Regions from separate parts of the Trichocoleus sp. FACHB-262 genome, predicted to be linked through region 3. Evidence: predicted binding sites of a transcription regulator. Region 3 holds the regulator's gene; each other region holds the start of a gene.
What was found. Region 3 encodes NtcA, which controls nitrogen genes in cyanobacteria. Its sites were predicted from a motif close to TTTGTANNNNNNNNTACAAA; they were not measured.
Positions count from the first base shown of each region.

Region 1: the regulator NtcA is predicted to act here: its motif matches at 2,205-2,224, upstream of H6F68_RS16785 (ferredoxin--nitrite reductase).
Region 2: the regulator NtcA is predicted to act here: its motif matches at 2,525-2,544, upstream of crtR (beta-carotene hydroxylase).

Region 1 covers NZ_JACJPK010000085.1:19,178-25,059, reverse strand. Annotated here, with positions in the region: gene H6F68_RS16800 (HEAT repeat domain-containing protein) at 1-116, opposite strand, end outside; gene H6F68_RS16795 (ubiquinol-cytochrome c reductase iron-sulfur subunit) at 152-616, opposite strand; gene H6F68_RS16790 (formate/nitrite transporter family protein) at 1,141-2,004, shown strand; gene H6F68_RS16785 (ferredoxin--nitrite reductase) at 2,339-4,294, shown strand; gene H6F68_RS16780 (CmpA/NrtA family ABC transporter substrate-binding protein) at 4,612-5,882, shown strand, end outside.
Region 2 covers NZ_JACJPK010000055.1:20,798-26,679, reverse strand. Annotated here, with positions in the region: gene sppA (signal peptide peptidase SppA) at 30-851, shown strand; gene aroH (chorismate mutase) at 1,010-1,441, shown strand; gene crtR (beta-carotene hydroxylase) at 1,524-2,495, opposite strand; gene H6F68_RS10760 (COP23 domain-containing protein) at 2,898-3,764, shown strand; gene pyk (pyruvate kinase) at 4,158-5,882, shown strand, end outside.
Region 3 covers NZ_JACJPK010000086.1:387,083-392,964, forward strand. Annotated here, with positions in the region: gene H6F68_RS19300 (pre-16S rRNA-processing nuclease YqgF) at 1-89, opposite strand, end outside; gene H6F68_RS19305 (DUF3084 domain-containing protein) at 171-1,790, opposite strand; gene ntcA (global nitrogen regulator NtcA) at 2,053-2,724, opposite strand; gene fabI (enoyl-ACP reductase FabI) at 3,108-3,884, shown strand; gene hisB (imidazoleglycerol-phosphate dehydratase HisB) at 3,994-4,671, shown strand; gene H6F68_RS19325 (putative 2-dehydropantoate 2-reductase) at 4,638-5,621, opposite strand; gene H6F68_RS19330 (folate/biopterin family MFS transporter) at 5,780-5,882, shown strand, end outside.

The DNA.
Region 1 (5,882 bases), on a different contig from region 3:
CCCCCAGCCTCAGGAGTCGTTTTTACAGCAGCAGAGAATTGTTGCAAATACTGATTCAGTAGCGGCCAATCGGCTTGTTGTGCCGCAGCCTGAGCTTTTTCCAAAACCTCTAACATTGGCAAATCGGGGGTGTTAATACTTTCACTAAAATCTATACTTTCACTAAAACTGTATCTCCCTCCAGCTTGGTCTCGTAAGTTTTGAGCGGCTCTGTCGCAGGTCCTTGCAACACTTTGCCATCCGTACCAAATTTAGAATCATGGCAAAGACAAACAAAAACTTTCTGCTCGGCTTGCCAGTCTACGAGACAGGCCTTGTGAGTACAGCTAGCATTGACTGCGGCTAAAGTGTCAGGGCTATCTGGATTACGCACCACAAGCAAAGGCCCCGAAACAAACTTCTGATCGCCCAACTGACCTTTCTGGTCTAAAGTCGCCACAGTTCCTACAGGTTGAAAACCATCTGCACGAGCAACCGCGCCTGAATTGACCGCAGGATTCGATGCTGTTTCGTTGGAAGTTGTGGTTGTTTTGTTAGAACAAGCTGCGATCGCCACTGGCAAAGAACTGGCAATTCCACCAACGCCAACCCAAGTTAAGAAAGTACGACGATCCATTGTTCAGTCTATAGAAGTTCTGCTCGTTCAATTGTCGCATAAGGCTCTAAATCAGTTCCTGCACTACCGAATCACGGGGATTTCCAGCCTCCTAACTGCCTAAAAAATCTACCTGAACATGCTTTGTGAATAGTACAGATTGCACCAGGATTATGCAGTTTTTGTATAATTGATCACATTTTTTGGTTCATTAAGCTAATACAAGAACCGCATAAATTAATTAGAAAATAAGTAATTTTTTTCAAACAGATTGCGTTTTTAGCTTAATCCAGTTTTTTTAAACTGTCTTGAATGATGCAGATTCTCAGAAAACTGTATAGAAAACAACTTTTGATAAGCATGGGATTCATGCAGTAATTGCATTGATTGATGAGTTTTGTAGTTAAAGATACAAATATTCTTTCTATGCAGAAGTTACATAAACATAGATTTTGCAGCTAGAGATACACTTTCAAATTCAAAGTCAAAGATTTTGATTTGAAATTAAATATCCTGGCTCAAAGCAGCTTTAAAGGGACTTGATTATGACGAAAGAAGCGATCGCGACTATTATTAGTGCTGCCCGCACCAAAGCAGAACTGGTTGAAAACAGCTTGCCCAAATTCCTAGTTCTATCTGTATTGGCAGGAATTTACGTTGGCTTTGGAGTGATGCTGGTTTTTTCCATTGGTGCACCCTTGCATGCGGCTGGATCACCTGCGGTTAAAGCCTTAATGGGAGCCTCTTTTGCGGTCGCTTTATCATTAGTGATTTTTGCTGGGTCCGAACTATTTACTGGCAATCATATGTTCATGACAATTGCCAGTCTCGCTAAACAAGTTACCTGGAAAGACACTTGGAAAGTTTTGGGAATCAGCTTTATTGGTAACTTGGCTGGCTCTCTGCTGCTAGCACTGCTCTTGGTTCAGTCTGGGCTTTTGGCTAAAGGACCGATCAAGGATTTTGTCTTAGAAGTTGTAGCTGGAAAAATGCAGGCTCCCTTCATGGAGCTATTTTTTCGCGGCATTCTTTGCAACATTTTGGTTTGTTTAGCGATTTGGATGGCTGCTAAGACTAAAGAGGATATCGCGAAGTTAGTGCTGATCTTCTGGTGTCTGTTTGCCTTTGTGGGTGCTGGGTTTGAGCACAGCGTCGCCAACATGACCCTAATGGGATTGGGTCTATTTATCCCTCATGATCCCGAGCAAATTTCTTGGATTGGGTATGTCAAAAACTTGATTCCTGTCTCTCTGGGTAACTGGGTTGGCGGTGCTTGCCTGGTTGGAGCCTCTTACTGGTATGTAGGCAGCGATCGCCCATCTCGCAAACCCAAAAAAGCTAAAAAGTTGGAATCAGTGCCCAGTTTTGAAACTTGGGAAACAGAACCTAGAGAGAAAACAACTTATTAATTGCTTAAGCGAACTCATTCTCCTAGTTAAAGAGCTTATCCAGACTATTTGGATAGGCTTTTATTTTTTGAAGCAGCACCTATTAATCAGGTCTTTTGTATCCTTTGTTGCAAAATCAAATGTTTTTTAGATCGTTTGAAATCAACGAGTTATGTCAAAACAGCATGACTTACATGCAAGTGTTTCATATATAGAAACATTTTGTAACTATAGATACGAATTCACTAGCTAAGTACTCATAACCTTAGCTGGTAAGAAACGTTAAACGGCAAATTACATTGAATTCATCTGAATTCAAACCTTGCTTAAAGCCAGCAGTGACACGGGTAGATTCATGACAACCGCAGCAACCAATCCAGCGACTGGAAGCAATAAATTTGAGAAGCTCAAAGCTGAAAAAGACGGTTTAGAGGTCAAAAAAGAACTTGATCGCTTTGCTCAAATTGGCTGGGAAGCGATGGATGAAACCGATCGCGACTACCGCCTCAAATGGTTGGGTGTCTTCTTCCGACCTGTCACTCCTGGCAAATTTATGTTGCGGATGCGGATTCCCAACGGCATCCTCACTAGCGGCCAAGTCCGAGTCCTCGGCGAAGTACTCCAGCGCTATGGTGAAGATGGCACTGGTGACATCACCACTCGGCAAAATATTCAATTACGCGGCATCCGCATCGAAGATTTACCCGATATCTTCCGTCGCTTCGAGGAAGCGGGCCTCACCAGTATCCAGTCTGGCATGGACAACGTCCGCAACATTACAGGCTCTCCTGTTGCAGGCATTGATGCAGACGAGTTAATCGACACTCGCGGCATCGTCCGTAAAGTGCAGGACATGATCACCAACAACGGTGAAGGCAATCCCTCCTTTACCAACCTGCCCCGGAAATTCAATATTGCGATCGCGGGCTGCCGAGATAACTCAGTCCATGCGGAAATCAATGACATCGCCTTTGTCCCCGCCTACAAAAACAACAACCTAGGCTTCAATGTTTTAGTCGGTGGCTTCTTCTCCGCCAAGCGCTGTGAAGCGGCAATCCCCATGAATGTCTGGGTTGACCCCCGCGATGTGGTGGCTCTGTGTGAAGCGATTCTCTTGGTCTACCGCAACCACGGTCTGCGGGCTAATCGCCAAAAAGCGCGCTTGATGTGGCTGATTGATGAGTGGGGTCTCGACAAGTTCCGCTCAGAAGTTGAGCAACAAATGGGTCATGCGCTCCAGACGGCTGCTCCCAAAGATGAGATTGTCTGGGATAAGCGTGACCATGTCGGCATTCACGCTCAGAAGCAACCCGGACTAAATTATGTGGGACTACATGTTCCGGTAGGCCGCCTCTACGCCCAAGATATGTTCGACTTAGCGCGTCTCGCCGAAGTCTATGGCAGTGGAGAGGTTCGCCTCAGTGTTGAACAAAATGTGATTGTTCCCAATATTCCTGATTCTCGCTTAGGCCCCTTCCTGAAAGAACCTCTGCTGCAACGCTTTACCGCTGATCCTGCGCCGCTCTCGCGATCGCTGGTTTCCTGCACCGGATCTCAGTTTTGCAACTTTGCCCTGATTGAAACCAAGAACCGCGCCGCAGCCCTGATTCAAGAATTGGATTCAGAACTCTCTTTGCCGAAATCGGTGCGGATTCACTGGACAGGTTGCCCCAACTCCTGTGGTCAACCTCAAGTGGCTGATATTGGCCTCATGGGGACTAAAGTTCGCAAAGATGGCAAAACGGTGGAAGGCGTAGACCTCTACATGGGTGGCAAGGTGGGCAAACATGCTGTTTTAGGCACCTGTGTCCAAAAGTCGATTCCTTGCGAAGATCTCAAACCATTTCTCACGAATCTCCTGATCCAAAACTTTGGCGCTCAAATCCGCACGACTCCCCTAAAAACTTCTGCTCAAATTCAATTCTCCGTAGAAGAAGAGGTAGTTCCTAGCCCGGTTGCGGCTGTCAATGTCCCTGCGGCATCCAGCTATCAACCTGTGGCAGTGGCAACGCCAGTTCCCTCGGCTCCCCCTGCTCCTCCCGCTCAACCTGCGATCGCTAGCTTTGCTAAGTCTGGCAAAGAAGTTGCTTGTACCGAAGCAGATACGTTATTGGATGTGGCAACTCAAGCAGGAGTAGAGCTAGATAGCAGTTGTCAGGCGGGTACCTGTGGCACTTGCAAGCAAAAACTGCTGGAAGGACAAGTGCGATATGAAGGTGAACCGGATGCATTGGATGCCAGTGAGCAAGCCGCAGGCTGGATTCTAACCTGTATTGCTCATCCCATCGGCAAGGTTGTGATTGATGCTTGATTAGCCGTTGTTTTCCTCGCTGCCTCTCGCTCAATCACGGTGATAACCGAGAGGCACATTGAGGGAGAGATCCCTGCTCGCACCCCAAGCCTCACATCCCCAGGATGGATTGCGAGGTAGGTAGTTACGGCTTAAAAGCCACAAGTATGTTTCGCTACAGACAAAAACGCCAAAACCTGTAGAAAAACTTCAAAATTGCTCATGGGTAACATTTTATCTAGAGCAACATCGGTAGGGTAATGACAAGCTGTTGGTATAGAAAACTACCAACACCCCAAAATTTTCACAACTTATAACTTGAGTATTGGTGAACGAGGATGACGAAGTTTTCGAGACGGAAATTCATCTTGACAGCAGGCGTTACAGCCGCAGGTACTCTACTCGCCCACGGCTGTACGTCCTCCAATTCGACCGATACTGCTGCTAGCACTTCCCCCAGTGCTGCTCCTGCGGTTAATGTTGCCGCCGCTGATGCGCCAGAAGTCACCACGGCCAAGCTCGGCTTCATTGCTTTAACAGATTCCGCTCCCCTGATCATCGCTAAGGAAAAGGGTCTATTTGAGAAGTACGGCATGAAGGATGTCCAAGTGGCCAAGCAGGCTTCTTGGGCAGCGACCCGTGACAACATTGTGCTGGGTTCCGAGGGCGGTGGGATCGATGGCGCTCATATCCTGTCTCCGATGCCTTATCTGATTTCAGAAGGCAAAGTGACTGATGGCAAGAAAGTACCGATGTACATCTTGGCGCGTTTAAACGTCAACGGTCAGTGCATCTCCGTTGCCAATACCTACAAAGACTTGAAAGTGGGTTTGCAGAGCAATGCGCTCAAAAATGCCTTTGCCCAAGCTAAATCCGCCGGGAAAGAAACCAAGTGCGCCGTTACCTTCCCCGGTGGCACTCACGATCTGTGGATGCGCTACTGGCTCGCAGCGGGTGGCCTAAATCCGAATGAAGATGCTTCTACCATCGTGGTGCCACCGCCCCAAATGGTCGCCAACATGAAAGTCGGCAACATGGAAGCCTTCTGTGTTGGCGAACCTTGGAATGCTCAGCTCGTCAACCAAGGACTCGGCTACAGCGCTCTCACCACTGGAGAACTCTGGAATAACCACCCAGAAAAAGCCTTCGCCATGCGGGCTGAATGGGTTGATAAGCACCCTAAAGCAGCCAAGGCCCTCCTGATGGCAGTACAAGAAGCCCAGATCTGGTGCGACAAGGCAGAAAACAAAGAGGAGATGTGTGACATCCTCTCCCAACGGGAATGGTTCAAGGTTCCAGCCAAAGACATTATTGAGCGAGCCCAAGGCCGCATCGATTACGGAGATGGTCGAGTGGTTGAGAACAGCCCCCACATCATGAAGTTCTGGGCTGACAATGCCTCCTATCCTTACAAGAGCCATGACCAGTGGTTCCTCACCGAAAATATTCGCTGGGGTTACTTTGAGCCAGAAACAGACACCAAGAAACTAGTCGATGCTGTGAACCGGGAAGACATCTGGCGGGAAGCGGCTAAGGCACTCGGCCAAGAAGCCATGACTCCTAAGAGCCCTTCTCGCGGTGTGGAAACCTTCTTTGATGGCGTCAAGTT
Region 2 (5,882 bases), on a different contig from region 3:
CATCATTTCGTACTGGTTCTCAATTACTCATGATTTGGCCTTTCAAGCCTCGGTCTCGAAAACAAATTGCTCGTATTGAAGTCTCAGGGGCGATCGCAGGAGCAACCCGCAAGCGAGTTTTAGAAGCTCTCAAGACAGTAGAAGAAAGAGAATTTCCCGCTCTGCTCCTACGGATTGATAGCCCTGGTGGTACTGTCGGGGACTCCCAAGAAATCTACAGTGCGCTCAAACGTCTGAGCGAAAAAATCAAAATTGTTGCCAGCTTCGGCAATATTTCTGCATCAGGTGGCGTTTACATCGGCATGGGCGCAAATTACATTGTCGCCAATCCGGGTACCATCACTGGCAGCATTGGGGTAATTCTCCGGGGCAATAACTTAGAGCGTCTTCTAGAAAAAGTAGGCGTTTCCTTCAAAGTGATCAAATCTGGTCCCTACAAAGATATTTTGGCTTTTGACCGAGAGCTGACAGAGCCAGAAGCCCATATTTTGCAATCGTTGATTGACACAAGCTACCTACAGTTTGTGCAGACTGTGGCTGAAGCCCGCAAATTAGCGGTGGATACAGTTAAAAGCTTTGCAGATGGGAGAGTTTTCACAGGTGAGCAAGCCCAAGAACTAGGGCTTGTAGATCGCTTAGGCACCGAAGAAGATGCTCGTCGCTGGGCGGCAGAACTTGCAGGTCTTGATCCAGAAAAAACTCGTTGCTACAACTTGGAAGAACGCAAGCCCTTCTGGAGTCGTGTTGTTCCTAGTACGAGTCAAAGTCGCTCTGGAGTCAGGGCTTGCCTCGATTGGATGGAGTTTGAATTGTCTACCAGTGGTCTACCTTTGTGGCTTTACCGACCTTAGCGAACCACTTGCCCAGAATTGACAATTTAATGCCTTGAAAATCCTAGATTTTGTTAACATTGGCTCGCATTGTCAAGATTTTCAGTTATCGTTGCGATCGCTCAGGTTAGATAATCTGAGCCATAAAAATTCAACTTGATGAACCTTGGTTTAATCACATGACGGAGGATGATGGCGTGGAATGGAGAGTTCGGGCAATTCGTGGTGCAACAACTGCCTCAGAAAATACGGCTGAGGCAATTCGAGAAGCAGTCGCTGAGCTGTTAGATGAGCTAGAAGCTCATAATCAACTCGATCCAGAAGAAATTATCAGTGCGACGTTCTCAGTTACCCGCGACTTGGACGCCATCTTTCCGGCTTCAGTAGCGCGTGATCGTCCCCGTTGGCAGAATGTTCCTTTGCTAGATGTGCAACAAATGCACGTTGAAGGCAGTTTGGAGCGTTGCATTCGCTTCCTGATTCATTTCAACACTCCGAATCCGCACGTCGAAATCTATCATCCCTATCTCCGTCAAGCCAAGAGCTTAAGACCCGATTGGATCTTGGCTCAAACAGGCTTGGCATCGCCCGTCGTTAAGTCTCATCGTTAACTAAGTTCAATCACTAAAAAAGGGAGCAGGGTTAAGTCTTGCTCCCTTTTTTAGTGGTTTAAGCCGGGTTTAACTGGACTGGTCAACTGTGAACTTCCAAGCCCTGAGCTACCTCTAAGCTACTGTTGGCTGGGCTAGCTTGGCTTATAGGAGTGTTTACCTCTGAAGACTCCAGCGATCGCGGGCGATGAAAACGAATGCCTAGGAAGACATCGTACACAAAGTGCCAAAAGTCTTTAGTCTCCGATAAACCCAGCGATTGGTGGCAACCCTTAGCGTCTAACAAAGGCTGAGTGGCATAGTAAGCAGGCTGATAGTTGTACCAGGGAATAGAAGGCCACAGATGATGGATCAGATGGTAGTTCTGACCCATAATCAGCAGGTTCAGAATCCGGTTGGGGTAGACTCTAGCGTTCTTCCAGCGATCGCGCTCCTGAAAAGGTCGGTGGGGCAAATAGTCAAAGAATAAGCCCAGAGCTAACCCTACAACTGCCAGAGGCACAAACCAAAAATTGAAAATGTAGCCCAGAAAGTCGTGCTGGCAGGCTGTGTAAATTAGAGCACCGACGGCTAGGCGAGCGAGAAACCACTCCAATAACTCGGACTTCCGCCATAGCCGACGGCGGAAAAAGAAAATTTCGTGGTACATGAAACGAGCCGCAATAAACCAGAGCGGCCCCCCGGTCGAAACAAAGTGATCGGGGTCGTTGTCTGGATCATTCACATTGGCATGATGCTGCATGTGCACGCGCGTAAAGACTGGGAAAGAAAAACCCAGCATTAAGGCACTGCCATGTCCCATAACGGCATTGATGATGCGATTGCGATGTGCCACATTGTGGGATGCATCATGAATCACCGTCCCCACCATATGTAGAGCAATGACAGTCATGCTAAAGCAGCACCAGTCAAGCCATTCCCAACACCAGTAACCCAGTATCGATAGGATTTCTATGGCTACCGCTGCCAGGAACATTAGCAGCGTCGGGTTAAATTGACCCGGAGGACCCATTAACTCCTTCGGCACTGTCAGGGGCTTTACTGCCTCCGACATCGTTATCAATACTCCTTGTTGGTCATCCTCGCGTAGTATACGATACGAATGCGGAATAATAAAGTTTTGTGAAACTAGCTCATCTAATCAGAGCTGCGCTAACAGTAGCGTCAAATTAAATAATTTGAGCCAACTTTAGAGTAACAAGAGCAATTTAACCTCAGAAGTTCACGGACGTTGCCTGACAACCTCAGCTTTAAACACTTCAGCAGAAACCCAACTTCAATGAAGACTCGGTGAAATCACCCTCCTAGGTCGGCGGATCTTCCGATGTAAATGCTAGGTCTGAATTGTTATCAGGGTTGTAGGAGTGCTCTATCGCATTAGGTGCATCAGGGCTTTGTTACATCAGGGGTGGTGTTGCGGTGATTAGTTGTCATTCACTCTGAAGAGGCTTTGATTATGGTGTTATTGCAATCTCAAGGTAATTCTCAAGGTCGTTTCAAGCTAACGTTTCTTACTTTTAAGGCTACAAGTTTGGCTACAGGAGCTGTGGTGTTCTTAGGTGGTGGGTTATTCGCAGGGATGACTGGTAGCGCGATCGCTGCCACACCTACCAGTTCCGGATCAGCATCAAAGGATATTCAAGTACAAACAGAGGCTGAAAATTCGGAGTCTACACCTACGACAAACCCAAGTAGCGGCTCTACTCAAACTAGCGTGGCAAATAGACCCCGCTTTACTTGTGAAATGCTCAACGGCCAGTACACGGTGGTTTATCACCCAGAGAGCCGTCCTAGCGAATCCTATCCCTGGGCGACACCCAGCCAACTAGGCGGTGGTTGGACTCCTCAAGCTCGTTGTCAAGAAATCAGTCGTCGTTTAGAACTCTACCGTCCTGATGGCCTACAGGAAATGCGAACAGCGGTGGAAAATAACTACAACACAGTTTGTGTTACCACCGAGAAAAATTCAACTTGTCGCATCGTTCTGACAGTCCCGCCGAATCAAGACCCGCTGACGACTCGCGATCGCGTCTTCCAAAACTTGACGATTGCTGACAGTGGCCAACAAACTCAAGCAGCTAATACGTTTGTAGGTAGCAGTCGTGTAGGCAATAGTTCTGTAAGCGCCAGCAGCCGGGGAGGTGACAAGCTGGACGAATTGGTTAACTTAGGTGTCTCGCTTCTAGGCGGGCGGCAGGAGCGCTCTAGCAACATCAACTTGCGGCCCTTCCTTGATCCCGCTGATGGTGGAACAGGCAGCAAGCTAGGTCAAGGTATGTCTACTCGCAACAATCCTCGCCTCAATCCAGCCAATTTTCGTTAGGTAAAAATTAAAACAGGGTGGGTTTTGCAAATTAGTATTTTTAGCGCACCGAACAACTAACCTACTAAACCTGATGGAACGCACCCTAGAGACTGAAGGCACCTAAAGATTCTGTCGCTTGCCCTTGCAGGTTTTTGCAAAAGGGACTAGTCAAACGTGGTAGTATCCCTGTTGCCGCCTTGCCAAGAGGCAACAGCATTTTTCTCAACCGTTAATTCTTTGCTATCAACGCATGCGACTATTGATAGTTTAGAGTTATTTTCTTGTTGCACCTCACTTCGGGATTTCATTCCATGCCAAGGCTGGAAAGTGCAGCAAGTCACCGCTAAGCCAGTATCCTGAGGACATCAGCGGTAGGGTCTCCTTCAGTCTATTTTTACCTTCTTGGAATCCATGCAACTGCGTAACTCTCCGCGTCGGACAAAAATCGTCGCAACGATTGGCCCCGCCACTAGTAGCCCAGAAGTTCTACGTGCCCTGATTGAAGCGGGTGCAACTACTCTGCGTCTTAACTTTTCTCATGGGACGCATGAAGATCATCAACGCAGCATTCGGCTGATTCGGCAGATTTCTTTTGAGCTGAATCAACCTGTCGGAATTTTGCAAGATCTCCAAGGACCCAAAATTCGTTTAGGCCGCTTTGAAGACGGTTCTATTACTCTTAAGCGTGGCGATCGCTTCACATTGACTAGTCACGCTGTTCCTGGCACCCATGAAATCAGCTCTGTGACGTACGAGCCACTAGCCGAGGAAGTGCCTGAAGGTGCCACTATTCTGCTCGACGACGGCAAAGTGGAAATGCGAGTCGAGAAAGTAGACCGCGATCGCAAAGAATTGCATTGCGAAGTTGTAGTCGGTGGCGTCCTTTCCAACAACAAGGGCGTTAATTTTCCAGGAGTTTATCTGTCGATCAAGGCATTGACCGATAAAGACCGTAAAGATTTGATGTTTGGGCTTGATCAAGGAGTTGATTGGATCGCCCTCAGTTTTGTCCGGAATCCTCAGGATGTGTTGGAGATCAAAGAATTAATTTCCAACGCAGGTAAGCAAGTCCCGGTAATCGCCAAGATTGAGAAGCACGAAGCCATTGAGCAGATGGAAGATGTTCTTTGCCTCTGTGATGGCGTGATGGTGGCGCGGGGTGATTTGGGCGTAGAGCTACCTGCCGAAGATGTCCCCATTTTGCAAAAGCGGCTGATTGCGACAGCGAATCGGTTGGGTATTCCGGTGATCACCGCTACCCAGATGCTAGATAGCATGGTGAACAATCCACGTCCCACTCGCGCTGAGATCTCGGACGTAGCCAACGCCATTCTGGATGGTACAGATGCCGTAATGTTGTCGAACGAAACCGCAGTTGGCAAGTATGCCATTGAAGCGGTGGCAACGATGGCCCGGATTGCGATTCGTACCGAGCAAGAGCAGATTCGCCGCAACCTCGACAGTGACGGGCGCTCGATCCCCAATGCGATTAGCCAAGCGGTCGCTCGCATTGCCGAACAGCTAAATGCCTCTGCGATTATGACGCTGACCAAAACGGGAGCCACAGCTCGGAACGTTTCTAAATTTCGGCCTCATACCCCCATTTTGGCCGTTACCCCTCACGTCGATGTGGCACGACAGTTGCAACTAGTTTGGGGCGTCAAACCCCTGCTAGTTTTGGACTTACCCTCTACTGGGCAAACCTTCCAGGCCGCGCTCAACGTCGCTCAAGAGAAAGAGCTGCTCTCTGAAGGTAATTTGGTAGTCATGACTGCTGGTACCCTGCAAGGGGTATCTGGTTCCACCGACCTAATTAAGGTGGAAGTGGTAACGGCTGTCTTGGGCAAAGGGATCGGTATTGGTCAAGGCTCAGTTAGTGGGCGGGCACGAGTAGCTCACGCGAGTAATGAAGTCAGCAACTTCAATCCGGGCGACATTTTAGTCACCTCCTGTACCAGTGTTGATTATGTAGAGATGATTCGTAAGGCCGCTGGGATCATCACTGAAGACGACAGCTTAACCAGCCACGCCGCAGTGATTGGCTTACGTCTAGGGGTACCCGTGATTGTCGGAGTTAAGAATGCGACCGAAATTATTCGAGATGGTGCCATTCTGACTCTTGATACCCATCGAGGT
Region 3 (5,882 bases):
CCCATCGCAGCTAAACCACATTTGTGGCGACCAGGATCGAAGCCTAAGATGATCGGCTGATCAGGATTGGGGGGAGGATTTAAGACCATGAAATTCTAATCATTTGCCAGCAGAGCGGGGAAACAGTTCAACTTGTCAGCGTTACTCTGCTTTATTGTAACGACCTACCGTTACAAATCGTCAGGACTGACGAAGGGGCTGGGAGAGACATCTGACGGCTTGGAATTGGGAGCTTTTCCAGGGTAAGGGTCTGAATGTTGAAACTCAAAATTAGCGTCCTCTTGAGTCACGCTGTTGTTTGGATTGTTTGGATTAGGAGTGGCATTGTTGGGTTGAGGAGATGGACTGCTGTTGGGTTGAGGACGATTGGGTTGAGGAATGTCCCGACTAGTACTCAGCACCACTTGGCCATTCTGAATCGCTAACAACTCCACCTTCAGCGGGCCTGCTGTGTAGATCACACCCGTGGTTACAACCTTTAAATCGAGCGGCTGGCGATACTGCTTCAACTGCTCGGCAAAGCTCAAAATTGCCGTGACGCTGGGACCATTTGCAGCGATCTGTACTCCTTCCGTGAGTACCCCCGCACCTCTGGCTCGAAACTCCGTGGCGGCTAGCAGCAGTTCGATCCGCTTTTGAATGTCGGCTTCAGTTAGGATAGATGGATCAACTGAAGCGGCAGCAATGACATCACCAGACAGAAATGCCACTTGGTTGAACGTAGCGCTCGCCACCACCTGAACGCTCTTTTCTCCTAGGACATAGTTACCCGCTGAGAGAATTCTAATCACGTAATCGCGACCATCTTCAATTTGGTCAACCAGTTGTTCTACTTCCGGTCTGGTGATTTGAATAATCTGTTCGCTGACTTGACCAGCACCAGGACGGGTCAACTTGATAGCGTTACGATTTGCTTCTCGCAGTAACTGGTCTACTGCTTGCTGAGCGCCTGTGGGAGAAACGATCCGCACGACGCCTGCTGACAACACTTGTCCTCGGAAGAGAGCGACGTTGCCTTGGCGTAGGGTTTCATATTGCGCTTGATAGTACTGGTAGTACCGCTGCAAGGTTTGGACAGCTTTCTCTAGATTGGCTTGTTGAACCTCTAAATCTTTAGTTTCTTTAATCAAGTTTTGGCGCTCGTTATCCAGTCGGTCGATCTCGGAGCGGAGTCCCGTTGCTTGCTGAGAAACAGTGCTTAGTTGCGTTTGAGTTCGGTTTAGTTCTGCTTCGGTGCGGTCTTTGGCATCTTCAATCCGATCCTTTTCTGCTTCCGCGCGGCTCAGTTGGCTCTGAGTTTGGTCGAGTTGAGCTTCGGTGCGGGCTCTTTCGGCCTCGACTCGGCCTAGCTGGGTTTGGGTACGATTTAGCTGTGTTTCTGTCGTCGCTTGCTTAGCGATCGCGGCCTTAAGAAACAAATTAATCCGATCTAGCCGTTGTTGGGCCGAAACTTGCTCAGCGCGGGCTTGGGTCAGCTCTTGCTCAACTTGGTTTTTTTGAAATCTCGTCTTTGCTAAGTCTTCTCGCGCCCTAGAGAGGTTTTTCTGAATTTTGCCCAATTCAAAAACGCCAGTCCGGAGTTGATCACTCACAGCAAACAAAATGGCGAGTGTAGAAGCAGAAATGATGCCACCCGTGACAATCGTCACCAAGACCGCGGTTTTGCGGGGACGCAAGTTAAACAAGCTGAGGCGAGCCTTGCCTACGCGCGTGCCGATGCGATCGCCCACCGTTGCGATCACACCCCCCAACACCAAGATTGCCACAATTAAGATGTACCCGCTGGTCATCTACCCTCAGGAAGCCATTTGGCTCACACCCAACTCAGATACAGCCTATCTCATGCCCTGGAAGTTTTGTGTGCCATCACACCTGTAGGACGACAACAAGCAGACCCAGATAGCAAAAGTTGCTGCCTTGCCTCAGCGTCAGGAGAGCATCACGGCTCTCTTTGTTTCCTCGCAGGAGTGCCATGAAGCACCTTCCTCGGCCAGAGAGCTGTATTCAAGTCGCTGTAAGCGCTTGTTATTACTAGAGGTTAACCATAGCAGATCAACTGAACTGTTGACTGAGGGCGACGGGATTATGAACCGTAATTTTTTTCTTATGGATGGAAATCATCTTCTCCTGCCGCAGATCCCCCAGTAGGCGCGTGACTGTGACCCGTGTGGAACCAATCGCCTCTGCGATCGCCTGATGCGACAATTTCAAGTCAATCGTGATCCCGTCAGGGCCAGGAACACCAAAGTCACGACAGAGGATGAGCAAGAAGCTGACCAAGCGTGATCCCATATCCCGGTGGGCCAAGGTTTCGATCATCATCTCCGTTTGCAAGATGCGCGAAGACAACCCTTGCAACATCAGCATCGACAGCTCTGGGTTATCCTTGAGGGCTTTTTCCACTTGCTCAATGGGCACCGACAGCAATTCCGCCGGAGTAAAAGCAACTGCGTGATAAAAGCGATCGGAACGATTGCCCGTAATCAGCGAGAGAACCCCAAAGACACTATTTTCTCGCAGCAAGGCTACGGTGATTTCTTCGCCCGCTTCATAAACGCGAGACAGTTTGACCGCACCTCGGACCAAAAAGTAGACACGCTCCGCTGGATCACCGGGGAAGAAAATCGTCTTGCCTCGATCAAACGTTTCGATCACGGGAGGAAATGCTCCGCCTCCCAGTTGACGAAACACAGATGCTAACGGCCTATCCTGCGTCATTACCATATCCTTTTACCTTTTCGATGCCCTTCTCCAACCTTCATGGGCCGCTCGTCTGGAGATGAACCTTACGAAGGTGAGCCAACTGTAAGCAATTGATGACTTTAGAACACTTAAACTTACTCCAGAGTCATTTTTTGTTCTATTTGATACACAATCTGCCAGCGATCGCCAATGGCTGAAGAATTTAACTGCTGTTTCGAGGACCACAAACGAACGGAGCTTGGCTGTCAGCGGCCTATTTAGACCCTATCTTACTCCCCCTAAAGACAGATATCTTGTGATAGGACTCAAGGCAGCGTATCACCCTACAAGCGACAGTCGATGTCAATATCTTTAAGCCCCCATCTTTGAGTATTCTCGTAATTGCCCTTAACGAAGAGATTGCCATGCTGGATCTGACCGGAAAAAATGCCTTAGTCACAGGCATTGCTAACAATCGCTCGATTGCTTGGGGAATTGCCCAACAACTCCATAAAGCGGGTGCCAACCTAGGGATTACCTATCTGCCCGATGAGCGGGGCAAGATGGAAAAAAAAGTAGCAGAACTGGTTGAACCGCTACAACCCAGCTTGTTTGTGCCTTGCAATGTGCAAGATGATGCGCAGATTCAGTCCACCTTTGAGACTGTGAAGGAGAAGTGGGGCAAGCTAGATATCTTGGTTCACTGTCTGGCCTTTGCCAACAAAGATGACTTATCTGGCCACTTTAGCAACACCTCGCGGCCAGGATTTACCACAGCCTTAGACATCAGCACTTATTCGTTGATTCAGCTCAGTGGTGCCGCTAAACCCCTGATGACAGAAGGCGGCAGCATTGTCACTTTGACTTATTTGGGCGGGGTGCGCGTGGTGCCCAACTATAACGTTATGGGCATTGCCAAAGCGGGCTTGGAAATGAGCGTTAAATACTTGGCGGCAGAACTGGGCCCCCACAATATTCGAGTCAATGGCATTTCTGCTGGCCCGATTAGAACTCTCGCCTCCTCTGCGGTTGGAGGAATTCTGGACATGATTCATCATGTGGAGGAAGTGGCCCCCCTGCGCCGCACTGTGACTCAACTAGAAGTTGGCAATACGGCAGCGTTCCTATGCAGTGATTTGTCCAGCGGTATGACAGGGCAAATCCTCTATGTCGATTCTGGCTATGAGATCATGGGGATGTAGTGGTTGCCATTCAGTGACTACAGTCGTTTGGCCTGCCTGTGCAGGCTCAAAGTTTCTTACTTCCTGTTTCTACTTCCCAGTTTTTACTTCCCAGTATTGAGTAGGGCCTATGCAGACTAGCATTCATGAAGCGTCTTCCCAAGAGCACCGCACAGCCTTCGAGCAGGCCAACGGAGCATCATTAGAACCCGTATTTTCAGGACGAGTGGCCTCAGTCAGTCGCAAAACGGGTGAGACAGATGTGCATGTCACCATTAATTTGGATGGACAGGGTCGCTGTGTAGCCGCCACAGGTATTCCATTTCTCGACCACATGTTGCATCAGATTGCTTCGCATGGGCTGTTTGACCTAGAGGTGCGAGCGACGGGTGACTTGGAAATTGATGACCATCACACCAACGAAGATGTAGGCATTACCCTGGGTCAAGCTCTGGCTAAAGCGTTAGGCGATCGCAAAGGCATTGTCCGGTTTGGCAATTTCCTCGCGCCCTTGGACGAAGCTCTAATCCAGGTAGCTCTAGATTTATCTGGTCGGCCTCACATTAGCTATGGCCTGCAAATCCCCACCGAACGAGTCGGCACTTACGACACGCAACTGGTACGAGAATTTTTTGTGGCAGTGGTGAATCACAGCCAGATGACGCTGCACATCCGTCAGTTAGATGGCATTAACTCACACCATATTATTGAGGCTACTTTCAAAGCTTTCGCTCGTGCCTTGCGGATCGCCACAGAAACCGATCCCCGTCGGGCTCACACTATTCCCAGTTCCAAAGGCGTTTTGTAATTCTGATCGCTCAAAAACTTCAATTGCTGGTAGAGCATGGCAATTTGCGGGAGTTGAACTCCTGCGGCTTGGGCAGCTCGGAGTGGGCTGCCAAAAATTGCCTCGACTTCCAGAGGTCTGCCTTCGTCGTAGTCAATTTTCATGCTGGTGCGGTAGGGCTTCATCTTCACCGTGTCATCCAGCATTTTTTGAATGAAATCATCAGCGATCGCGCGACTTTGCACTTTTGCTCCTAAGGCAACTTCTCGCATCAATTGCTCTGCCAAAGCATAAGTGTAGCGATCGGCCATCAGCGCATCAGTTGTGGCGTTGAGTACAACAGATAAGCCGTTGAAGGGAATATTCCAAACCAGCTTGCGCCAGCGGGCTAGAAGCAGATCTGCCGCCAAGTGGATCGAGATGCCTGCCTGGGTAAAGTCTTGGGCGATCTGAGACATGCGCTCTGTGACACCACCTGCTTGATAATCCGCTGCGTACTCACCTAGGGTGATAGCTCCGTAGTCCAAGTGGCGAATGTGGCCAGGAGCGACTTTGTTGGAACAAATAAAGCACAGCCCACCCATGACGCGCTTCGCACCTACGATTTGAGCCACTTCTGCTTCTAAGCCCAAGCCATTTTGCAGCACTAAGACGACACCATCTTCTTTGAGCAACGGCGGAATTAGGGTTGGCAACAAGTAATTGTGGGTACTTTTGAGCGCGACCACCACTACATCGCAGCGAGGCATCTCCTCGACTCGACGGTAAGCATAGACCTGAGGCAGTGTGAAATTCCCCTCGGGTGACTCGATCACTAATCCTTGCTGCTGCACCTGTTCGTAGTCACTTCTGAGCAGGAAATGGACTTCTATGCCTGCTTGCTGAAGCCGGGCTCCATAAAAGCCCCCTAATGCTCCTGTACCTAAAATTGCATAACGACGATTGGGCGTAGCACCCAAAGAGGCCCCCATTGCTCCTAACTCCCGGCTTACTCCTGTTCAAACATACTGCAATGAGGAGATGTGGCCCTAGGCTGACTAGAGCTTTATGGGTCGCAAGGCGGATTTAAGGACAGCCTAGAGAACAGACGGCTATCATGGTAGGCATTGATATTTATGAACAATTATCAATGATTGTTTCTGAATCTGGTTGGTCCAAAATCAAGTCATCTTTCACAGAAAAAGTTTTCTTTGGGCAGGAGCCAAGCGCAGAGTTAACAGCGATTTTGTTGG